Regions from separate parts of the Sulfitobacter sp. SK025 genome, predicted to be linked through region 2. Evidence: riboswitches for the same ligand, from Rfam matches in the RefSeq annotation. Region 2 holds a riboswitch; the other holds the start of a gene.
The links. A riboswitch is a leader RNA that binds a small molecule or an ion and turns the genes downstream of it on or off. The one in region 2 is predicted to bind thiamine pyrophosphate.

Region 1 (12,081 bases), 1.3 Mb from region 2:
CGCCAAGCCCGTGCAGGATCTGGCCAATCGCCAGATCCGCAGCATGGGGCATGGCCGCATGAAACGGTTTGCGCGTCAGCTCTGTCTCAAGCGAGATGTCAAACCCCGCCAACAGGAGCCACTCCGACAGGGTTGCCGTCGCCATCCAGCGTGATCTGCGCGACTTTCTCTTCGGCTTCCTTCAACTTGGTCTCGCAGCGCTTCTTGAGCTTGGCCCCGCGTTCGTAAAGCGAAATGCTTTCATCCAGCGCCACATCGCCCCGTTCCAGCTGGCCCAGAACCTTTTCCAGTTCGGCCATCGCTGCCTCAAAGCTCATCTCTTCTACCGGAGTATCCGTCATTGCCGTGAATCCCATCAATCAAACTTGGCCTGACCATAGCCCGCCCGCGCCATGGCTTCCAGTGACCGTGCCGATTTCTTGGGCGCAAATTCTCTTACGCCACGACACCACATTTACCGCCAAGGCAGCGGGTGATCAGTCGGGGGCCAGCATATAGCCCGCGCCGCGCACGGTTTGCAGATAGCGGGGCTGTTTGGGATTGTCTTCGATCTTGCGGCGCAAACGGGTGATCTGCACATCGACAGCACGTTCCTGCGCCTGCCCGCGGTCACGGCCCAGTTCCTCCACCAGTTTTGACCGGCTCAGCGCGGCGCCCGGTTGGGCCGCGAAAATGCGCATCAGCTGGATTTCGGTGGCGGTCAGCCGCACCAGATCGTCGCCCTGCCACAGCTCTCCGCGTTCGATGTCATAGCGGATCGGCCCCATCGACAGCACCTTGGGCGCGGTATCAGCCACGCGGGTGTCGGGCATACGCCGAAGGATCGCGTTGATCCGCAACAGCAGCTCTTTGGGTTCGAACGGTTTGGCAAGGTAATCATCCGCCCCCGCTTCCAGCCCTTCGATCCGGTTGCCCGTCTCGCCCTTGGCGGTCAGCAGCAGGATCGGCGTTTGCATGTCTTCGCGCAGGCTGCGCGTCAGGCTTAGACCATCCTCGCCCGGCATCATCACATCCAGCACGATCAGGTCAAAATCCAGTCCCGCCAGAATACGCCGCGCATGGGCGGCATCGCGGGCCGAGGTCACAAGGAACCCGTGCCGCATCAGGAACTTCTGCAGCAGCGTGCGAATACGTTCGTCGTCATCGACGATCAGCAGGTGTGCGTCGGCCTCGTTCACGCGCCATTTTCCTTCAGACGGGTGTAACAATGGTGCATTTCGGGGTCCATCATCGCCTCTAGCACGGTGCGGAAACCGGCGACCGCCTCGGGGCCCGCGTCGCGGAACGCACTGCGCATCCGCATCCGTTGTGCATCAGACAATGTCTGTTCGAGCGCGCGCCCGGCGTCAGTCAGATACAAGTGCCGCTCCCGCTTGTCTGCTTTTCCCACTTGGCTTTTGACAAGACCATCGGCGATCAGCGTGCGCAATACACGATTAAGGGATTGTTTTGTAACACCCAAAATCCCCAGAAGGTTGTTTACCGTCGTGCCCGGTGCCCGGTTTATAAAGTGGATCGCACGGTGGTGCGCACGGCCATAGGCCATATCCACAAGGATCTTGTCAGGGTCGGCTGTAAAACCGCGGTAGGCAAAGAACATCGCCTCGATCCCCTGCCGCAGCTGTTCATCCGTCAGGAACAGCAGGTTCTCGCCCGTGTGTGATGATGGGCCGCGTCCGTCTGCCATTATACTCTCCCCTTGCTGCGCCAAGAGCTTACGTCAGCGTTATTGACTTTCCAAGAGTCAAAGGCTATCGAATCCCATGTTTTGCGTAATTATATGTCTGCACGCAGCGGGTTTCACGCAATTTTCATAAATCCCGAGGTGCTTTGAGGAAGGATACATCATGGACGGCGCATACGACGATCGCGACGGCAAAATCTGGTTGGACGGTAAAATGGTCGATTGGCGCGACGCCAATGTCCACATCCTGACCCACGCCATGCACTATGCGTCATCGGTGTTCGAGGGCGAACGCTGCTACAATGGCAAGATTTTCAAAGGCCGCGAGCATTCGGAACGGCTGCGCAAATCGGCGCAATACCTCGATTTCGAAATCCCGTATTCCGTGGACGAGATCGAAGCCGCGAAATACGAAATGCTCAAGGCGAACGGCTGGACCGATGCCTATGTCCGTGCGGTCGCGTGGCGTGGTGCCGGCCCCGACATGGGTGTCTCGGCGGCGCGCAACCCTGTGCGTCTGGCCATCGCGGGCTGGGAATGGGGCAACTATTACGGCGACGCCAAGATGAAGGGCGCCAAGCTCGACATCTCGAAGTGGAAGCGCCCGTCGCCCGAAACGATCCCCGTGCACGCCAAAGCGGCGGGCCTGTATATGATCTGCACCACCTCCAAACACGCGGCTGAGGCCAAAGGCTGTTCCGACGCGCTGTTCATGGACTACCGTGGCTATGTGGCCGAAGCGACCGGCGCGAACATCTTTTTCGTCAAGGACGGCGAAGTGCATACGCCACTGGCCGATTGCTTCCTGAACGGGCTGACCCGTCAGACCGTTATCGGGATGCTCAAGGAAAAGGGCCTGACCGTGCACGAACGCCACATCATGCCGGAAGAGCTGGAAGGCTTCGAGCAATGCTGGCTGACCGGCACCGCGGCCGAGGTCACACCCGTCGGACAGATCGGCGACTACACCTTCGAGGTCGGCGCGCTCACCCGCGAGATTTCGGAAGACTACGAAAAGCTCGTCCGGTCCTGAACTGCCCAATCAAAACAAACGGCGCGAGGGGTTCCCCCCCGCGCCGTTTTCGTGCCCGCGCCTGCGGTGCAGCACGTCGTGTTAGTAAAGCGCGACCGGATTGATCATCGCCTGTACCGTGCCTTTGATCAGCGGCTGCCCGAGCACAAACATGAACTCTTGCACGCCTTCAGCGACCAGCGGTCCTGTGTTCATCGTCTCCAGAATATAGATGCCGTTGTCCTTGAGCAGCGTGACGTGGCCATAGAACACCTTGTCCCCCTCTTTCGGTGGAATGGCTTCTAGGCCCCATGTGTCTGCACCCACGGCCATCGGGTTCATCGACGCCATAAACACCGCGCCTTCGTTGTTCAGCCCCGGTTCGGTGGACCCCCAGGCCGTCGGGTCGCTTTCCATCATGCCGTCGGTCCAGCCCGTGTGAAACAGCACGATATCCCCTTCGTTTACCGTGATCTGCTGCGCCTCCATCGCGGCGGTAATCTCTGCCTCGCCAAAATGCTCTCCGGCGGCCAACACATCTTTGCCCATGTGCTTGGCCATATCGATGATCACGGCACGCCCGACCAAGGGCGGCACGGCATGCGTCCCCAATTTGGTCAGGCCGCTGATCGCCGAGATTTCCTTTTCGTCCAGGCAGTTATAATACATCCCGTCTTCGCCCAGATGCCCAAGCCCGTCCAACTGCGACCCGATACCGATCCAGGTTTGCAGCAGATCGTCGTTATAATTGCCTTCATAGCCAAAGGACGACAGCTTTTGGCCGCCGTGCTGGTTCGGCTGGACCACCTGAAGGCTCAGCGAACGGGGCGGGAAGGCAGGTGTATCCGGCCCGATCACGATCCCAAGCGGCATCGATTTCCCCTGCTTGATCAGCTTGGCGGCCTCCAACGTGCGCTCGGTCGAGATCAGGTTCGCCGATCCCAGCTGGTCGTCAGGGCCCCAATGCGAATGGTCACAGTCTTGCGCCCATGCGGCAGATGCCCCGACACCGATGGACAAGGCAGTTGCGATAATCTTGGTAAATTTCATCTTTCTTCCCTCCCAGAAAACAGGGTGCAGCACCGACGGGATATCCGCTGCTCCACACCCTAGAGGGTTAGGCTAACATGAAATTCAATCAGGGCACGTAATTTCAACCGGTCAGCTGGGCGTCCCCTGTGGCGTGCTGCTGGCCTTGGATTTGGATCGATCCAGTCCCAACTGCCGTTCCCGCCAGATGATCGCGGCACCGCCGGCGATGACCAGACCGGCACCGATCAGGATTGCAGGCGTCGGGATTTCGCTGAAAAGCACCCAGCCGATCAACACCGCGAACAGCATAGAGGCATAGTCGAACGGGGCGAGCATCGACACCGGGCCAAAGCGGTAAGAAGCCGTGATCATGATCTGTGATACCCCGCCGATCATACCCGACAGGATCAATAGTGCCGAGACTTGCCAACCGGGGTTCACCCACCATAGCGGTTCCCAGTTGATCACCATGCCTGCGGGCAGCGTGAGGAACGACAGGCAGGTCGCGGTGAGCGAGAAATAGAACACGATGGCCGCCGTGCTGTCGGTTTGCACCAATCGGCGCACGTGGATCTGGACAAGCGCGCGCATGATAGACGCGGCAACGACCATCATCGCCCCCAGCATGGCAAGCTGCGACACGCTATCCCCGCCTACGGTAAAGCGGGGATACAGAACGATCAGCACGCCGATCAGCCCCACGGCCACCGCAGACAGTCGGAACACACGCACCTGTTCGCCCAGAAATATCGCGGCGAAGATTACCGTGAAAAGCGGCGTGGCATAGCCGATCGCGGTGACCTCTGGCAGGGGCAGCAGGCCAAGCCCGGCAAAGGTCAGCGCCATCGCCGTGGTCCCGAAAACGCCGCGCCAGACGTGGCCCATCAGATTGCTGGGCTTCAGCCCGTCGCGCAGGTCGCCGCTTTGCCATAGCCACAGGATGATCATCGGGAAGGCAAAGAACGAACGGTAAAACACGGCTTGGGCGGCGGGCACGGTGGCCGTCGCGATCTTGATGAGGGCCGCCATGACCGAGAACAGAAAGACCGCCCCCAGTTTAAGGGCGATGGCCCGGCCGGGGCGGTGCTCTGTCGTGGTGCTTTGCATGGCGCATGCTTGCGCCCGCAGGTTTCAAGTTGCAAGACCCCGCGTCAACTTGCACGTCGTATTCCCGCCAACACGCGGAAAATCCAAGCGTTCCGCGTGACTTAGCCGATGATGCCGCGGTTTTCGCCGACCTGACCGCGGTGCAGCAGCATATGGTCAAGCAGGACGCAGGCCATCATCGCTTCGCCCACCGGCACGGCGCGGATGCCGACGCAGGGGTCATGGCGGCCTTTGGTGATGATCTGCGTATCTTCGCCGGTCTTGGTGATTGTCTTGCGCGTGGTCAGGATGCTTGACGTTGGCTTGACCGCAAAACGCAGCACGATGTCCTGACCGGTGCTGATGCCACCCAGAATACCGCCCGCGTGGTTCGACGAATAGACAGGGCCGTCGGGGCCCATGCTGATCTCGTCCGCGTTCAGCTCTCCGGTCAGCATGGCAGCGGACATGCCTTCGCCGATCTCCACGCCTTTGACGGCGTTGATGCTCATCATCGCGGCGGCCAGATCGGTGTCGAGCTTGCCATAGACCGGCGCGCCAAGGCCGGCGGGCACGCCGCGCGCTGTCACCTCGATGATCGCACCGACGGAGGATCCGGATTTGCGCAGACCGTCCAGATACGCCGCCCATTCTTCTGCCGCTTTGGCGTCGGGCACCCAGAACGGGTTCTGTTCGATCTGGTCCCAATCGAACGCATCGCGGTCGATCTTGTGCGGGCCCATCTGCACCATGTAGCCGGTGATCTGCACATTCGGTGCAATCGCCTTGATCGCTTCGCGCGCAAGGCCACCCGCCGCCACACGCGACGCGGTTTCACGTGCCGAGGACCGCCCGCCCCCGCGATAATCGCGGATGCCGTATTTCTGGAAATAGGTGATGTCGGCGTGACCGGGGCGGAACTTGTCCTTGATGTCGCCGTAGTCCTTCGACCGCTGGTCGGTGTTCTCGATCATCAGCTGGATCGGCGTGCCGGTGGTGACACCTTCGAACACGCCCGACAGGATCCGCACCTCATCCGCCTCGCGGCGCTGCGTGGTGTATTTGTTCTGGCCGGGTTTGCGTTTGTCCATCCAGTGCTGGATCATCTCTTCGGTGATCGTCACACCGGGAGGGCAGCCGTCCACCGTGGCCCCCAAAGCAGGCCCGTGGCTTTCGCCCCAGGTGGTCACGCGGAAAAGATGGCCAAAGCTGTTGATCGACATGGGCGGTGCTCCTTTGGCGGTGATCCTTAACGGGGGCTGCACCATGCCTCAAGGGGTTTCACCTTGCGCGCGGACGACAGGCGTTCTACCGACAAGATACCTCGGGGGGCCTGACAGGCTGAGATGTGCGCGCACGGACCCGTTGAACCTGAACCGGTTAACACCGGCGGAGGGAAGGTCTGGATACACCTCCAACGCTTTCTGACGCCGCATTTTGGAGGATGCCATGAAGTATCTTACACTTGCTGCCACCACGCTTTTCGCCACGCAGGCATGGGCCGAGACGCCCGAACTGGTGGTCTATACCTACGACAGCTTTGTCGCCGAATGGGGCCCCGGCCCGGTGATCGAAGCGGCCTTCGAGGCCGAATGCGCCTGCGATCTGAAATTCGTCGGTATGGGCGATGGCGCGGCGCTGCTGGCGCGGCTCAAGCTCGAAGGCGCGCGGTCTGACGCCGATCTGGTGCTGGGGCTTGATACCAGCCTGATCGCGGCGGCCAAGGAGACAGGGCTGTTCGCGCCCGCCACAGTGAACGCGGATTATGACCTGCCGGTCACATGGGAAGACGACAGCTTTGCCCCCTATGACTGGGGCTATTTCGCCTTTGTCCATAACGTCGATCTGACCCCGCCCGCGAATTTTCGCGCTCTGGCCGACAGTGACCTCAAGATCGTGATTCAGGACCCGCGGTCCTCTACCCCCGGTCTGGGCCTGCTGATGTGGGTCAAGGACGCTTATGGCGACGAGGCCCCTGCGATCTGGGAAGGTCTGGCGGATAACGTCGTGACCGTGACCAAGGGCTGGTCCGAAGCCTACGGCCTGTTTCTTGAGGGCGAGGCCGACATGGTGCTGAGCTATACCACATCCCCCGCTTACCACCTGATCGCCGAAGAGGACGCGACCAAAGCCGCCGCCGCCTTTGACGAAGGCCATTACATGCAGATCGAAGTGGTCGGCAAACTGGCGGGCAGCGACCAGCCCGAGCTGGCCGATCAGTTCATGCAGTTCATGGTATCGGACGCGGCGCAATCGGTGCTGCCCACGACCAACTGGATGTACCCTGCCGTCACGCCCCAAGGCGGGCTGCCCGAAGGCTTTGAACAATTGATCGAACCGGGCAAGGCGTTGCTGATCCCGAACGATGACGTGCCCGCCCTGCGCGAGGAAGCATTGGCCGAATGGCTCTCCGCGCTGTCGCAATAAGCACGAAATCCGGCATCAGCGCCGCCATTCTGGTTGCGGCGCTGATCCTTGCTGCGGTGGGGGCGGTGCTGTGGCGGGCCGAGTTCGGCAGCGGGCTTGGCCCGGCCGATTGGTCCGCGATCCGGTTTACCGTGCTACAGGCCGCGCTTTCCGCCCTGCTGTCTACCGTGCTGGCAATCCCTGTCGCCCGCGCCTTGGCGCGACGGCGCTTTGTCGGGCGCGGGCTGCTGGTCACGCTGCTGGGGGCACCGTTCATCCTGCCGGTGATTGTCGCCGTGCTGGGGGTGCTTGCGGTCTTTGGCCGCGCGGGCTGGCTCAATGCGGCGCTGGCGGCGGTCGGGTTGCCCGGCATCACGATCTACGGGCTGCACGGTGTGGTGCTGGCACATGTCTTCTTTAACCTCCCGCTGGCCACGCGGCTTTTGTTGCAGGCGTGGCAGACCGTGCCCGCGGAACGGTTCCGGCTGGCCGCACAGCTTGGCCTGACCCCGCGCGCGGTATTTCGCAGCATCGAGCTTCCCCTCCTGCGGCAAATCCTGCCCGGCACCGCGGCGTTGATCTTTGTGATCTGCCTGACCAGCTTTGCCGTGGCGCTGACCCTCGGCGGCGGTCCCCGCGCCACGACGATCGAGCTTGCGATCTATCAGGCGTTCCGTTTCGACTTTGACCTGAACCGTGCAGCGCTGCTGTCGCTGGTGCAGCTTGGCCTTGCCGGCAGCACCGCCGCGCTGGCGCTGTGGATCATCCCCGCGATCAGTCTGGGCGGCGGGCAGGACCGCCCCCTGCACCGCTGGGACGCACGTGGTGGGCTGCAACGGTGGCTCGACGCGCTGTTCATCACATTGGCAGCGGGGTTTCTGCTGCTGCCCCTGACCTCGGTCGTGCTGCGCGGGGTGATCGGCCTGCCGCAAATGCCCGCCAGCGTGTGGCAGGCGGCGGGCACCTCACTCATCGTGGCGCTGATCAGCGTGGTGGTATTGCTGGCCTTGGCCCTGCCCCTTGCCGGATGGATCGCGACCCGCGCCCGCGGCGGGGTAGAGGCCGTGGGCCTCTTGGGGCTTGCGGCCTCTCCGCTGATGATCGGCACCGGCTGGTTCATTCTGATCAACCCTGTCGCCAGCCCCTTTGCGCTGGCCCTGCCCGTCACGGCGCTGGTCAATGCGCTGATGGCCCTGCCCTTTGCCCTGCGTATTCTGGTGCCGCGGTTGCGCGACACGGTGCAGATCTATGGCCGGCAGGCGCAGATGCTGGGGCTGACCGGATGGCCGCTTTGGCGCTGGCTGATCCTGCCACGCTTGCGCCCGCAGATCGGCTTTGCCGCGGGGCTGACCGGTGCCCTGTCGATGGGGGATCTGGGGGTCATCGCCTTGTTCGCCGACCCCGACAGTGCCACCCTGCCGCTGCAGATGTACCGGTTGATGGGGGCCTACCGGATGGAGGCCGCGGCCGGTGCGGCCCTGATCCTGCTGGCGCTGTCGCTTGGGATTTTCTGGATATTCGACAAGGGAGGGCGCTGGCATGCTGACGCTTGAGACCGCGCAGATCACCCAAGGCAGCTTTACCCTGCACGCCGACCTGAGCCTTGCGCCCGCGCAGACCTATGCGGTGATCGGCCCTTCGGGTGCGGGGAAGTCCACCCTGCTGGGGGCGCTTTGCGGGTTCATTCCGCTCAGGTCCGGCAGGCTGCTGTGGCAGGGCAAAGACATCACCCAAGCCGCCCCCGGTGCGCGGCCGATGACGATGCTTTTTCAGGATAACAACCTCTTTCCCCATCTCAGCGTGATGCAGAATGTAGGGCTGGGGCTGCGCCCCGACCTGCGGCTCGGCACCGCGGACCAAACCCGTGTACACGAGGCGCTTGATCGTGTCGGGCTGCAGGGGATGGCCGGGCGCAAACCCTCCGAGCTTTCCGGCGGGCAGCAAAGCCGTGTGGCCCTCGCACGGGTGCTGGTGCAAGCCCGCCCGCTTGTGCTGCTCGACGAACCCTTTGCCGCACTTGGCCCCGCCCTGCGCAACGACATGCTGGATCTGGTGGCCGCCCTCGCCGCAGAGACCAAAGCCGCGTTGATCATGGTCACCCATGCCCCCGAGGACGTGCGCCGCATCGCGGATCAGGTGATCTTTGTCGAAGGTGGCACCGCGCATCCGCCGCAGCCTGCCGCAGCGCTGATGGACAACCCGCCTGACGCGCTGCGCGCCTATCTGGGGTAATCAGAAAATGACGGCGTAAAAGGTCAGCGATGTCAGCAGGATCGTCAGATACCCCAGCAGCACATAAAGCCCGTCGCGGGTGAACAGGCCAAAGGCGAACAGCGCCACCGTTCCGCCCCCGAAGGACGATGCGAAGGGCACGAATTCAAGCAATGGCCAGCCCACAGGCAGAATCACGCAGGTCACCAACGTCAGCAGACGCATCGGCCCTGTCGTCAGAAACTGGAGCCTTTTGCCCGAGTGGCGATCAAAAAACGCCGCGGGCTTGCGCAGCCACCGCACGCAGAACAGCAACCGCGATGACTTGACCTCGCGGCGCAGCAGGAACTGCGGCAACCACAGACGTTTGCGCCCATAGACCGCCTGCGCCGACAGCACGATGATCACCATCGCCATGAAACTGGACACACCAAAGACACCGGACAGCGGCGACACCAACAGCAGCGCGGCCAGCAGAATGAACGGGAGCAGGGACCGCTCTCCGAATTCGTTCAGCACATCGTTGATCGTGACCATCTCGCGGCTGGCCGCTTGCTCCATCCCGTCCAGCAGATGGGTGAGGCTACGCTCCTCGATATTGTGCATATACCCCCCAAAGGTCAGCTGTCTTGTGCAAGCAATGCCGCCAGCCCGGCCCGATAGGTGGGGAACTGCGGTGCCCAGCCTAACGCCTGCTTGATACGGTCGTTCCGAACCTTCTTGCTTTCCGCGTAAAAGCTGCGGGCCATGGGGGTCATATCGGCCTGATCAAAGGGGATCGCGGGGGGCACGGGAAGGCCAAGCAGCTCTGCCGCGTGGGCGATCACGTCTTGCGGCGGCGCGGGGTCATCGTCGCATAGATTATAAACCGCGCCCGGGTCGGGCCGCTGCAAGGACAGCTCAAGCGCTTGGGCAATATCCTCGACATGGATACGAGAGAAGACCTGCCCCGGCTTGATGATCCGCCGCGCCGTTCCGGCCCGCACCTTGGCAAAGGGGCCGCGTCCGGGGCCATAGATCCCTGCGAGGCGAAAGATATGCAGCGGCAGATCGGGGATCGCCTGCCACCGTGCCTCTGCCGTGACACGGGCGCGTCCGCGTTTGGTCGATGGCGTCAGCGGCGTGTCCTCGTCCACCCAATCGCCGTCGTGGTCGCCGTAAACCCCTGTTGTCGACAGGTAGCCGACCCACCGCAGATCGGGCGCGGCGCGGGTGACTGCATCCTCGACCGCATTCAAGACCGGATCGCCTGCGCTGTCCGGTCCGGCCGAGACGAGCACATTGGGAAACTGCGCGATCAACGCCCCCAGATCGGCCCCCGGCCAGACGACGGGTTCAACGCCTGTGTCCGCGATGGCATCTGCCTTGTCGGGACTGCGCGTGGTGCCGACGATGCGCCAGCCCTGCGGCACCAGCCGTGCGGCAAGGGCGCGCGCGCTAAAGCCATGCCCGATCGACAGCAGCGTTTTCTCCATGAGGCGTCCTTTCTATGTGGTGGGGGTCCGGGGCAAGGCGATCCGCTGCCCCTCGGGGACCAATGCATTCATCTGCGCGATATGTTCCGGCAGGCATTTGGTCAGGAAGTCATAGGTTTTGACCACATGCGCCCGCGCCGCCGGGCCCAGATGCGCATAGGCCGCCGGATTGCCCAGAACATCCGCCACCTGATCGCCCAGCGCATCGGGATCGAAGAAATCGCATAGCAGACCGGTTTCGCCATGGGTAATCGCCTCGCGCACGGGGGCCACGTCAGAGCCGACAATCGTCGCGCCCATCGCCATCGCCTCGAGCAGGGACCACGACAGCACAAATGGCATCGTCAGATAAAGGTGGCAGCGGCTGATCTGTATCACCTTCTGGTAATCCTCGTAGGACAGCTTGCCCAGAAAATGCACCCGCGACCAATCGACGTGCTTGCCCACCTCTGCCTCCATCTCGGCGCGGAGGCCCCCGGGGTGTTTGCTTTTGCCGCCATAAGAGGTGTCGTTGCCCCCTACCACCAACACCCGCGCATTGGGGCGTTGCTTCAGGATGCGTGGCAATGCGCGCATAAACACATGAAAGCCCCGCGTGCGTTCAAGGTTGCGCGACACAAAGGTCAGCACCTCGTCATCCTTGGTCAGGGCGCGATCCATCCGCCCCAGTTTGAGCGTCACCGCCGGATCGGGGCGCAGCTGGTCTGTGCGTATCCCGTCGTGACAAACATAAAGCTTGCGATGAAAGCTTTGCGGAAAACGGTCGCGCTGCCAGTAGGTCGGACTGAGCCCGACATCGACGGTTTCGATATTGGCCAGCGGCACGGCATTGCGCGCGTGCAACAGAAAGGGGGTATTCTCGGTCACGGGGTCTTCGGGGTCGAACCCCACAGGGCCGCCGGTATCGCTGTAGTAATACTCGAAGAAGCCGATGATCGGGACATCGGGCCAGATCTGCTTGAAAAACGTCAGCTCCCCCCAGCCCACATGCCCCACCACGATATCGGGTTTGAACCCTTCGCGGGTCTCGATCTGTTTGGCCGCGCGGGCGGCCCCCAAGCCGTTGCCGGTAGATTCCTCCCAGTTCTTCGACAGCCCATAGGCAGTCTCTGCCGGTCTGTGATGCGCCTTGTAGACCCGTGTCTCGACGCCATCAAAACGGGGCGGATTTTTGC
Region 2 (12,081 bases):
GGTCGAAGCACCGCGCCCTGTGATCCTCGGCCCCGTGATGCGCAAGAAAGAGCTGATCGACACAGTTGTCGAAAGGTCGGGCGTGAAAAAGCGCGATGCGAAACCCGTCGTTGATGCCATGCTCGCCGTATTGGGCGAAGCATTGTCGGACAGCCGCGAGCTGAACCTGCTGCCATTCGGCAAGCTGAAAGTGATCAACGAGAAAGAGCTGAAAAACGGCAAGATGATCCGCGTCAAAGTGCGGCAGGTGACACAGGGGCAGGGCGGCGGCGATACCGCTGATCAACCCGAGGACTGAGGGCGAAAATCGCTTAAAATCTCCGGCGCAAAGTTACGACGCCCGCAGCAGCCCTTCACCTTGGTGAGGGGCTTTGTCGTATCGAGGGTTTCACGTTGCTGATGCCACATGCTGCGCAGGCAATCCCTTGACATCAAACGCATAAATCCCTGTCGCCGTCGGCGTAGGTTGCGTTGGTAGAACTGAATTGTGGTGGTGGAATGGTGGGTCGTGAGAGGCTCGAACTCCCGACATCTTCGGTGTAAACGAAGCGCTCTACCAACTGAGCTAACGACCCGGTAGCGCTCTACTACCCCAAGGTTCAGCCGGGGTTCAACCCCATTTTTGCCGCCCCGGTGATTATTTTCGATTTTTTTCTGACGCCGCCCCGGATCAGGGGGGATTTACACGGTAACAGTGCGTTTTCAAACGGTTTTGCCGCCTCCGGCAGATTACGACGGGGCGAATCCCTGCGGGTCCGTTACCCTTGGGGAAGTTACCGCGCTGAAATCGGCGGATGACCGATAGACGGGCTGTGTTTGGCGCGCTACTCAATGCACAGTCACGTAAAAGGTGGGAGAGCCTTTTGCATATATTCAGCAAGCCCTTGCAGCAGCAAGGCACCGGGGCCGACCACAATTGCCGGCCCCATAGGAGGAGGAATTCATATGGCCGTTCAGATTGATCCGACCAGCTACCGTAACCTGGACATCAAGGCGCATGACGATGGCGTCTGGGTGGTGACCCTGAACCGTCCCACCAAACGCAATGCCTTGGACATCGACACGATCGAAGAGCTGGTCACCTTCTTTTCCGCCGCACCGCGCGCGGGTGTGCGTGCAGTGGTACTGGCGGGCGCGGGGGATCACTTTTGTGCCGGGCTTGATCTGATCGAACACCATGACGAAGACCGCAGCCCTGCCGATTTCATGCACGTCTGTTTGCGCTGGCACGAGGCATTCAACAAGATGGAATACGGCGGCGTGCCCGTGATCGCAGCATTGCAAGGGGCCGTTGTCGGCGGCGGGCTAGAGCTTGCCAGCTCTGCCCATGTGCGGGTGATGGACCAAAGCGCGTATTTCGCGCTTCCCGAAGGCCAGCGCGGGCTGTTCACCGGCGGGGGGGCTACGATCCGTGTGACCGATCTGGTCGGTAAGGCGCGGATGATCGACATGATGCTCACCGGGCGCGTCTATCAGGGGCAAGAGGCCGTCGATCTGGGCCTTGCGCAGTATATCGTCGAAGGGTCCAGCATGGACAAGGCGATGGAACTGGCGCGCAAGGCGGCGCAGAACCTGCCGCTGTCGAACTTCGCGATCTGTAGCGCGGTGAGCCATATGCAGAACATGTCGGCAATGGATGCCGCCTATGCCGAAGCTGTGGTCGCCGGTGTGGTCAATACGCAGCCTGACGCGCGCGCGCGCCTTGCGGCCTTTGCCGACAAAAGCGGCGCGCGGGTGCGACCGAACGCGGAATAGCAAGTCGTATGGGTCACGCGCGAGTGCTGCGCGTGATCCCGCTTTCGCTGCGGCCTTCGGCATAGCGGGTCAGGCGTTGCGCCAGCAGCCCGACAGAGAGATGCAACAGCACCGTCAAACAGGCGAGCACGATCAACGCGGCGAACATCAGGTCGATCTTGGCGCGGCCATTGGCCAGCAGCATCAGATAGCCCAGCCCCTTTGACGCGCCGACCCATTCGCCAATCACCGCCCCGATCGGCGCATAGACCGCCGCCAGCCGCAGCCCCGTCGCAAGGCTTGGTAGCGCGTGGGGGATTTGCACGTAGCGCATGAACCGCAACGGCCGCGCGCCCATCGATTGCGCCAGATCGCGGTAGCCATCAGGCACGCGGGTCAGCCCGTCGTGAAAGGCCGATGTCACTGGAAAATAGATGATCAACACCGCCATCACGATCTTGGACCCCATGCCATAGCCGAACCACAGCGTCAGCAACGGGGCCAGCGCGAAAACCGGCACGGCTTGAGTAAAGACCAGCAGCGGCAGCAGCAAACGCTCTGCCGTTTTGGACAGCGCCAGATGGATCGCGGTGACAGCCCCCAGGGCGGTGCCGATCAGCAGCCCCAGTAGTACCTCGACGGTGGTGACCCAGGCGTTCTCGATCAGCGTCTCACGGGCGCGATATGCCGCCTGCGCCACGCGCCACGGCGAGGGCAGGATATAGTGCGGCGCGTCGGTCAGCAGCACCGCTCCCTGCCAAAGGCCGAGCCCCAGCAGGATTGCCAGCGGTATGTCGTATCGCCTCATGCAGGCACCCCCCGCAGATGGGACAGCAGCGCGCTTTGGCAGGCCCAAACCTCGGGGGCGGTGACGGGGCGCGGCGCGGGAAGCGCGGGGACGGGCCAGCTTTGCACGCCGGTGGCAGAGAGGATCAGGATGTGGTCGGCGAGCCGTGCCGCTTCTGCCGGATCATGGGTGACCAGCAGCACGGTCCGCCCGTGCAACAGCTCTGCCGCGAGCTCTTGCATCGCGGCACGGGTGCCCGCATCAAGTGCCGAGAATGGCTCGTCCAGAAAGACCAGCGCGCGACCCTCCAGCAAGGTCCGCGCCAGCGCTGCCCGCTGCCGCATGCCGCCCGACAACGCGGCGGGTTTCTTATGGGCATGATCCTGCAGACCGACCCGTGCAAGCATGGCGGAGGCACGGTCCCTGTCAGGCGTGGTCCCACGCAGCCGGTCGCCGATCATGATGTTGTCGATCACCGTAAGCCACGGTAACAGCAGGTCGGATTGCGCCATATAGCTGATCCGCCCCGCCAGTGGTTGCCCGTCAGAGGCGGTGATCGTGCCGTCAAACGCGCCGCCTGTCTCTAGCCCCAGCAATAGGCGCAGCACCGTGGATTTGCCCACCCCCGACGGGCCGAGCAAGCACGTCCACGCCTCAGCGGCGAGGGCCATGTCCACGTCAAACAGGGGGCGCGCGTCAATCCGGTGTTGTCCCGCCAGACGCAGCGCGGGCGGCGGGGTCATGGCAGGTCCAGCCCCATCTGCCAAAAGCCGACCTCTAGCCGTGTGGCCGTGGAAAAGCGGTTTTGCAGTGCCGCGCGGCGGGGGGCGGTTTCAAGGTCACCGATCCGCCGCGCAACCGCCGCGTCGACCATCGCGCCCACCGTCTGGCACAGCGCCTGATAGTCGGGGTCGGCGTAGGTCTCGATCCACTCGGCATAGGGCGTGTCGGCGCTGCGGGTGTGGGTCAGGCGCTGCCCGATCTCCCCATAGCCCATGACGCAAGGCAACAGCGCCGCCATCAGATCAAGGAAATCCCCCTGCATCCCGGCATCCAGCACATAGCGCGTATAGGCGAGGTTGGCGGGGGCTTCCGTCGCGGTGAACAGCGCCGCTTCGTCGATACCCGCCGCAGCACAGGTGCGGATATGCAGCGCCATCTCGTGATTGACCAGTGCATCGACCGTGGCAGCGCAGGTCTTCATCTCTTCCATCGTTTCCGATTTGACCACCGCCATCGACCAAGCGCGCGAGAAATGCACAAGGAAAACATAATCTTGGATCAGATAGTTCACAAAGCAACGGCGCGGTAGGCTGCCGTCGCGCAGCCCTTCGACAAAGGCATGGTGGGTATAGTCCTGCCAATCCTGCGCCGCAGCAGCGCGCCACATCGCGAAGCTTCGGCCATAGTCCGGCGCGGTCATCGGGCGGTCACATCAATGGCGATGGTCGACACGGGCGAGATGTCGGGGATCAGGCCCGCGTCATGCAAGAACGTCTCGAATGTGGCGTAGCGTCCGGCATCCATCGCCGTGGGGCGCAGGGCGAAACGGGGCAGCGTGTCTTTCCACGCGCGGGCGTTCAGCTCGTCCTGCAGATCGGCAGAGGTGGCGGCGAACACCTCCCAGCTTTCCTCGGGGTGGTTGACGATATATTGCGTCGCTTTCTCGGTCGCGGCCAGAAACCGCGCGATCATGTCCTTGTCCATCGTGTCGCGGTTGGCGACGTAAATCAGCTCGTCATAGGGCGGCAGGCCCTCTTCCTCGACGTAGAAACAGGTGCCATCGACGCCTTCGATATCCATCTGGTTCAGCTCGAAATTGCGGAAGGCCCCGATGACCGCATCCACCTGACCGGACATCAACGACGGTGAAAGCGACCAGTTGACGTTTACCAGCTCCACATCATCCAGCGACAGCCCGTGATGGGTCAGGATCGCGCCGAGCACGGCCTCTTCGACACCGCCGACCGAGAATCCGACCTTTTTGCCCGCCAGATCCGCAGGAGAGGCGATGGGTCCATCGGTCAGCGCCAGCAGGCAGTTCAGCGGCGTGGCCACCAGCGTGCCGACCCGTTGCAGGGGCAGACCTTCGTGGATTTGCAGGTGCAACTGCGGCTGATAGGAGATCGCAAGATCCGCCTTGCCCGCGGCGACCAGCTTGGGCGGATCGGAGGGATCGGCGGGGGCGATGACCTCTACGCTCAGATCCTGTTCGGCGAAATACCCTTTTTCCTGCGCCACGATGATCGGCCCGTGGTCGGGGTTCACGAACCAGTCCAGCAGCAAGACCATCTCGTCCTGCGCCAGCGCCGGGCCAGAGGTCAGCGCCAGTGCGGCCAGAATGTTACGAAGTTTCATCGGTTTGTCCTTTCAACGGGGAAGGCTCGCCCATGGCGAGCAGGGTAATGGGGCCATGCCAGTAGCTGGCCAGATGGGTCGCCGCCTGCCACGCGCGCAGGCCCGAACGGCAGGCGATCACCGCGCGGGGTTGATGTGTCGGGCGGGGAGCGTTGCGGAGGAAATCGGGCAGGGTGATGCGCTGCGCTGTGGGTGTCGCGGCTGTGGGGGCCTCATCCGGCCCACGCAGATCGACGACCCAATCGCTTGCGCGGATCTGCGAGGGCGCGACAAATCCGAAACCGTGGTCAGGCTCCGGCGCGGTATCAAAGCGGAAGCCGCCAAAACGATAGGTGGCAAGATCAAAGCTGATCAATTGCCCCAAAGGGGACGGCGACAGTCCAAGGAGGCAGGCCAGCGCCATCTGTGCTTGGGCGGCACCGATCGTGGCGACGACCGGCCCCATCACCCCCGCCGTGTCGCAGCTGGCCGCGCGGTCCGGCAGATCGGGGAAGACCGCCCGCAGCGACGGCGCGCCGCCGCAGAACCCGCCGACATAGCCGCCAAACCCAAGGGCCGAGGCGCTGATCAACGGCAGACCCGCGTTCAGGCAATGATCCGACAGCACATAGCTTGCTGCGAAGCTGTCGGCGCAATCCAGCACGAGCGTCGCATCATGGCACAGCTTTGCCACGGTATCCGGCCCAAGGGTCACGGGGTGGGCGACCACGGTGCACGCGCTGTTGCGCGCACTCAGGGCGCGGGCGGCGGCGGTGGCCTTGGGCGTGCCGATATCGGCTTCGGTAAAGAGGGTCTGGCGGTGCAGGTTTGACAGGGCCACCTCATCAGCATCCACCAGCGTGATATGCCCCACACCGGCACCCGCCAGCAGCGGCAGTACCGGTGCCGCCAGCCCGCCCGCGCCGACGACCACCACCCGTGCCGCCGCCAGCGCCTCTTGGCCCGATGGGCCGACCTGCGGCAGGATCATCTGGCGGGCATAGCGGGTCATCGGGTTGCCACCAGCCATGCAGTGACGCGATCCTCGGGCGAGGGGTTCAGCGTGATGTCGGTCACCGCCGCGACGCAATCGGCACCGGCATCAAAGGCTCCCGCCGCGCGGTCGACCGACATGCCACCGATGGCCACAAGCGGGGTCTGCCCCACCCGTTCACGCCAGTCGCGCAGACGGTCCAGCCCCTGCGCGTGCCACTTCATCTGCTTCAGGATCGTCGGGTAGATCGGGCCGAGGGCGATATAATCGGGGCGCAGGTCTAGGGCGCGGATCAGTTCGGCCTTGTCGTGGGTGCTGATGCCCAGACGTACGCCCGCATCGCGGATGGCGGTCAGGTCGGCGCTGTCCAGATCCTCTTGTCCCAGATGGATAAAATCACACCCCTCGTCGAGCGCGATCTGCCAGTGATCGTTGATCACGAGGGTACTGTCGTGTTTGGCGCAGATCGCCTTGGCCTGCCGGATGTCGCGCCGCAGGGCAGGGGCGGGCGTGTCCTTGATCCGCAGTTGCACCAGTTTGATGCCAAGGGGCACCAGCCGCTCCAACCAGGCGGCGCTGTCGAAAATCGGGTAGAAACGGTCCAGGGTCATTCCAGAAACGCCTTTCCTATCAAGGGGGTAGAGGGCGCGGCCATATCGCGGGGCGGCATCGGGTCCGCATCGGCGGCAAGCTGTCCGGCGCGGATCGCGGTGGCAAAGGCCTCGGCCATGGCGGCGGGGTCACCGGCTTTGGCGACAGCGGTGTTCAGCAGCACCGCGTCAAACCCCAGCTCCATCGCCTGTGCGGCGTGGGACGGCAGGCCGATGCCGGCGTCGATCACCAGCGGCACGTCCGGAAAATGCGCCCGCATGGCGCGCAGCCCGAAAAGGTTGTTCAGTCCCATCCCCGACCCGATGGGCGCGCCCCAGGGCATCAGCACCTCGCAGCCCGCCCGCAGCAATCTATCCGCCACCACAAGGTCTTCGGTGGTGTAGGGAAAGACCTGAAACCCGTCCTCGCTCAGGATGCGGGCGGCCTCGACCAGACCGAAGACATCGGGCTGCAACGTGTCCTCCTCGCCGATGACCTCGAGCTTGATCCAGCGTGTGTCGAACACCTCGCGGGCCATATGGGCGGTGGTGACGGCCTCTTTCACGCTGTGACATCCGGCGGTGTTGGGCAGCACATGGACGTCAAGCGCGCGGATCAGTTCCCAGAAATCCTGACCGGCGCGATCCCGTCCGCTTTCGCGCCGCAGCGAGACCGTCGCCACCGCCGCCCCGCTGCGCGCAAAGGCGTCTGACAGCACCTTGGGCGAGGGGTATTGCGCGGTGCCCAGCATCAGACCATTGGCAAGGGTTTCTCCGTAAAAGGGGCGCATCTTAGCCTCCCTGCATGGGGGCGAGCACTTCGATGCTGTCGCCGGAGGACAGGGGGTGGCTGGCCCGCAGGCTGGCGGGGATAAAGCTGCCATTGACGGCGGTAGCGACTTTCGCGCCGCCAAATCCTTCGGCCTCTAGCAGGGCGGCGAGCGTGGGCGCGTCGCTGTCGAGCGGGGCACCGTTAAGCTGTAGTTTCATGGAAAATCTCCGGTGTTTTGGCGTCAAGGATCAGGTCCGCCACCATGGTCGCCAGCGCGGGGGCGAGCAGGAAACCGTGGCGATACAGACCGTTGGCGCGGATCAGATTGCCCTGCCGTTCGATGCGCGGCAGGTTGTCGGGGAAGGCGGGGCGGCTGTCGACGCCGATCTCTAGGATCTCGGCCTCGCCAAAGGCGGGGGACAGTGCGTAGGCCGCGCTCAGCAGTTCAAGCACGGACCGCACGCTGGCATGGGCACCGGCGCGGCCTTCGACCATCGTGGCCCCGAGCATGTAGATCCCGTCACCGCGCGGCACGAGGTAGATCGGCACACGTGGGTGCAGCACGCGGATAGGGCGGGTGATCGCGATATCGGGGCAGGACAGCAGCGCCATTTCCCCCTTCACGCCGCGCAAATCGGGCAGATCGGCGCGCGCGTGATAGCCGCGGCAATCAACGACGATGCCGTCTTGCGCCAGCGCTTCGGGGGCGGCCTCGCCCTGTTCGAAACTGGCCCCATCGGCCACCAGCCCGCGCCATAGCTCTGCCAGCGCAATGCGGGGCGACAGGTGGGCCTCGGTCTGGAAATAGAGCGCTTTGGCAAAGCGGTCGCCCAAGTCGGGTTCAAGCGTCGCGATCTCTGCGCCGGTCAGGGTTTGGTGGCTTGTCGTGCGGCGGGCAAAGCGGGTCAGATCGCTGCTGTCCCGCGCCGGAGAGATTACAAGCGACCCGCGTCGGCGCAGCGATGTGGTGTGTTGGCCCCACCAATCCGCGGCGCTTTGGCCCAGCCGGATCACCGGTTCCTCGGCGCTTTCACCTTCGCAAAACGGGGCGAGCATGCCGCCAGCCCACCAAGAACACCCTTGCGGGCCGGGCTGGCGGGCGCGGTCGATCAGATGCACGCGCATCCCGCGATCCAGCAAGACACGCGCGGTACACAGCCCCGCGACGCCCGCGCCGATGATGGTGACCTGCGTCATGACCAGACCGCGTGGAAGTGATGCACCGGCCCGTGGCCCGTGCCGATATCAAGTTGATCCGCGGCGATGATGGCGCGGTGCAGATAGTCATGGGCGGCCTGTACCGCCGCGCCAAGGGGGTTGCCGTGGGCCAGCCCCGCGGCGATGGCCGCGGCGTAGGTGCATCCCGTCCCGTGGGTATTGCGCGTGTCGATGCGCGGCGCGCTGAGCCATGTGACACGCTCTGCGGTGACCAGCGCGTCGCTACAGATATTGCCCGCGCTATGGCCGCCCTTCATCAGCACCGCCTTCGGGCCCATCTTTAGCAGCGCACGGGCCTGCGTGACCATCTGGTCGGCGCTGTCGGCCTCGGGCTGGTTCAACAGGCGGGCGGCTTCGGGCAGGTTGGGGGTCAGCAGATCGGCGCGCGGCAGGATATCCGCGATCAACGCTGCGACGGCGTCTTCTTGCAACAGGGCATCGCCGGATTTTGCGATCATCACCGGATCAACCACGACGGCCCCCCGAAACGCGGACAGTGCAGCGGCCACCGCCTGAATAATCTGCGGAGAAAACAACATGCCCAGTTTGATCGACTGCACCGAAAGATCGGACAGCACCGCATCGATCTGGGCCGCGACGATGGGGGCGGGGATCTCGTGTACCGCGCTGACGCTGCGCGTGTTCTGCGCGGTCACGGCGGTGATCACGCTGGCAGCATAGACACCATTGGCCGACATCGCCTTGATATCGGCCTGAATACCGGCACCGCCGCCGCTGTCGGATCCCGCGATGGTCAGGGAAATGGGGGTCGTCTTGGTCACATGCTCGCCTTTCGGTGGTGGGCAAGCAGACGCAAGAATGAGCTTTGTGGCGTGGACCCAGGGCCGTTGCACAAAGATACCCGTTCCCTACGCCGGTATTGCCCGGATCAGGTTCGACGGGTCGGTGCACGCACCTCTCAGCCCCCTAGGGCACCCCGACGGATAGATGTTGGAACTGCGCCCCCCGTGGGGACGTGCAGCGTCGTTACCTTAGGCGTAGCCAAGTTCGACAAACGGTGCAAGCCGCAAAATATTCAACCAAAGGTGGCGATATTTTGGGCAAATCGGGCGCGGTTTGGACAGCCCTCCTGACGATTGTCAGCCGAAACAACGCCTCGTAACCCAAAGCAACGTAACGTCACATTTCCCATATTCTGCGGTGTTAACCCTTTGGCATCAGCAAACTAGGGGTGATCGCGCAAAGACCCCGCGCGGCTGCGGTATCAAGTTCTGTTCTGCGGTATTGGCATCGAAATATCTTGCCCCTAGGCTGATTGACAGATTGAGTCGGATACCCTCGGGAGGAGGGGGCCGACACTCGGGGGGATGCGTTTTCTGGCCCGTTTTTACGGGTCGTACCGGACGCGTCGCGACAAGCATTGGGAGGTGCTGCGTGACATCTGCAAAGATCACATCTGCGTCCGGCGCATGGGCATCCGCAGCTTTTGCGGTGCCTGTGATTCTGCGATCCCGAACAATCCAAAGATGTACAACAGGGAGAGAGACCACATGAAGAATATGACACGTTTTGCCAAGGCCGCTGTCGGGTCCTTTGCGGTATCCATGGCGCTTTCGGGCGTCGCGATGGCGCAGGAGTATGAGTGGCCGCGCATGCTCGTGATTGCCACGCCGGGCACGTCGACAGGCAGCTTTGCCTCGACCAACGGTTGGGGGCCTGCGTTGCAAAAGGAAACCGGCACCACCGTGCGGATCGTTCCCGAAGACAGCGAGCCCATGCGCTACAAACGTTTGACCGACCGCGAAGACGTGTCGATCGCGTCGGTTGCAGCGTCGGAAATGGCGTTGCAAGCGGAAGGGGTCGGCGGCTACGCCTCGGCGAAACCCATGCCGCAGCGGATCTTGTGGCACCACAACGACACGCCTTGGGGCTTTGTTGTGGCTGGCGATTCCGAGCTGCAAAGCCTTGAAGATATCGGCAAAGGCGGCGTGCGGGTCACCTCGGGTGTGTTCTCGCCCGCAATCGTCGCGGCAATCACCCAAGCCCTGCCGGCCTTTATCGGCATGACGCCCGAGGAAGCACAGGAAAAGATCGAATTCGTCCCGGCCTCCAGCTACGGTGAAAACTGTCGTTCCGTCGTCGAGGGGAAGTCCGACGTGGCCTATTGCTCGCCGATCTCTTCCGTCCTGTCCGAAATGGAAGGCGCACCGGGTGGCATTCGCTGGCTGCCGATGGACCCCGCCAACAAAGAAGGCTGGGACGGCTACCTGAGCTACCGCCCCATGACCATCCCCTCGACCATCTCTATGGGGGTGAGCACCGCCAAGGGTGTCGAGTCCATGACGTCGAACTTCGTCTATGCCGTGCCGGTCACCGCAGAAGAGGATTTCGTCTATAACATGGCGAAGTGGATCAATGAATCCCACGACAACTACAAAGGATCGCACGCGCTGGCGACCCGCATGTCGCTGGAGCATTTCCGCAACTTCCTGGATGCCAACCCGATCCCGGTGCACGAAGGCACGGTGAAATACCTGCGTGAAATCGGGGCGTGGACCGAAGAAGACGATGCCTGGAACAACGAGGCCATCGAGAAGATGGACGCGTGGATCGCGGCACGCAACGCCGGCATGAAAGAAGCGATGGAGCAGGGCGTCGAGATGAATTTCGAGAACCAGGAGTATCTCGACATTCTGGCCAAGCACACCGACGGGCTGGAGCCGTTCCGCTCGCGCTTGTAACGCCGCGCCGGACCGTCATCGACGGCATAAGACAGGGCGGAGCACAGCGTGCTCCGTCCTCCTAAGACACTGCCACAGCGCCTTTATTTTCAGGATCTTCCATGTCAGCAACACAACACCCTCCGGCGGCTGAAACGGCTGTCGAACCCTCGTCCGAGACGACGCGACTGGGGGGATTATTCTCGTTCACCAGCATCGCTTTCGTGCTGCTGTGTACCTTTGGCCTCGGGATGGGGCTGGCCTATGTATTCGGCGTGCCCATCGGCGGGCGGCGTCTGCTTGAAGGGCAATACTACTGGGTCTTTATCGGCACCTTCCTTGCGGCGGCGTTCATCGCGCTGCCAGCGGTGAAATCGCACACCCATGTGCCGATCTATGACATCGTTGCGGCCGCCGTGGGCTTTGGCATCTGTATGTGGTTCTCCATGTATGCATGGGAGATCGTGCAGGCGGGCTGGACGAATTTCTACGCGGGCGTCGTGCTTTGGCTGCTGATGCTTGAAGTCGCGCGCCGGTCGGGGGGCATCCCCTTCTTGCTCGTGGTGCTGGTGCTGGGGCTTTACCCGCTGGTGGCCGATTACTTCCCCGGTTTGCTGATGGGCATCCCCTATACGTTTGAACGCATGATCGAGGCGCATGTCTTCCGCACCGAAGGGTTGATGGGCATCACCACCAAGATCGTGGCCGAGATCGTGCTGGGCTTTCTGGTCTTTGCAGGCGTGCTGATCGCCACGGGGGCGGGGCAGTTCTTTATCGATCTGGCCAATGCGGGCTTTGGCAAGTACCGCGGCGGTCCTGCGAAAGTATCGATCGTGGCCAGCGCCTTTTTCGGGTCGCTGTCGGGGTCGATTTTCTCGAACATCGCGGGCACCGGGTCGATCACCATTCCAACCATGAAAAAGGTCGGCTACCCGCCCCATTACGCTGGCGCGATCGAGGCCTGTGCC

Region 1: it holds a riboswitch for thiamine pyrophosphate, as region 2 does, so the genes downstream of both, thiB (thiamine ABC transporter substrate binding subunit) here and thiD (bifunctional hydroxymethylpyrimidine kinase/phosphomethylpyrimidine kinase) in region 2, are expected to answer to the same signal.

The regions. Positions count from the first base shown of each region.
Region 1 is NZ_CP025808.1:517,208-529,288, reverse strand. Features, by position in the region: gene C1J04_RS02440 (polyprenyl synthetase family protein) at 1-145, opposite strand, end outside; gene C1J04_RS02435 (exodeoxyribonuclease VII small subunit) at 99-341, opposite strand; gene C1J04_RS02430 (response regulator) at 477-1,178, opposite strand; gene C1J04_RS02425 (MarR family winged helix-turn-helix transcriptional regulator) at 1,175-1,687, opposite strand; gene C1J04_RS02420 (branched-chain amino acid aminotransferase) at 1,848-2,717, shown strand; gene C1J04_RS02415 (cyclase family protein) at 2,799-3,746, opposite strand; gene C1J04_RS02410 (DMT family transporter) at 3,858-4,835, opposite strand; gene aroC (chorismate synthase) at 4,937-6,037, opposite strand; TPP riboswitch at 6,130-6,229, shown strand; gene thiB (thiamine ABC transporter substrate binding subunit) at 6,264-7,241, shown strand; gene C1J04_RS02395 (thiamine/thiamine pyrophosphate ABC transporter permease ThiP) at 7,217-8,773, shown strand; gene C1J04_RS02390 (thiamine ABC transporter ATP-binding protein) at 8,760-9,452, shown strand; gene C1J04_RS02385 (exopolysaccharide biosynthesis protein) at 9,453-10,037, opposite strand; gene C1J04_RS02380 (SDR family oxidoreductase) at 10,052-10,906, opposite strand; gene C1J04_RS02375 (glycosyltransferase family 4 protein) at 10,919-12,081, opposite strand, start outside.
Region 2 is NZ_CP025808.1:1,772,384-1,784,464, forward strand. Features, by position in the region: gene C1J04_RS08615 (HU family DNA-binding protein) at 1-298, shown strand, start outside; tRNA gene C1J04_RS08620 (tRNA-Val) at 500-575, opposite strand; gene C1J04_RS08625 (crotonase/enoyl-CoA hydratase family protein) at 946-1,755, shown strand; gene C1J04_RS08630 (ABC transporter permease) at 1,769-2,542, opposite strand; gene C1J04_RS08635 (ABC transporter ATP-binding protein) at 2,539-3,264, opposite strand; gene tenA (thiaminase II) at 3,261-3,944, opposite strand; gene C1J04_RS08645 (ABC transporter substrate-binding protein) at 3,941-4,879, opposite strand; gene C1J04_RS08650 (ThiF family adenylyltransferase) at 4,866-5,888, opposite strand; gene C1J04_RS08655 (thiamine phosphate synthase) at 5,867-6,463, opposite strand; gene C1J04_RS08660 (thiazole synthase) at 6,460-7,233, opposite strand; gene thiS (sulfur carrier protein ThiS) at 7,235-7,432, opposite strand; gene C1J04_RS08670 (FAD-dependent oxidoreductase) at 7,416-8,411, opposite strand; gene thiD (bifunctional hydroxymethylpyrimidine kinase/phosphomethylpyrimidine kinase) at 8,408-9,214, opposite strand; TPP riboswitch at 9,282-9,382, opposite strand; gene C1J04_RS08680 (TAXI family TRAP transporter solute-binding subunit) at 9,944-11,134, shown strand; gene C1J04_RS08685 (TRAP transporter permease) at 11,236-12,081, shown strand, end outside.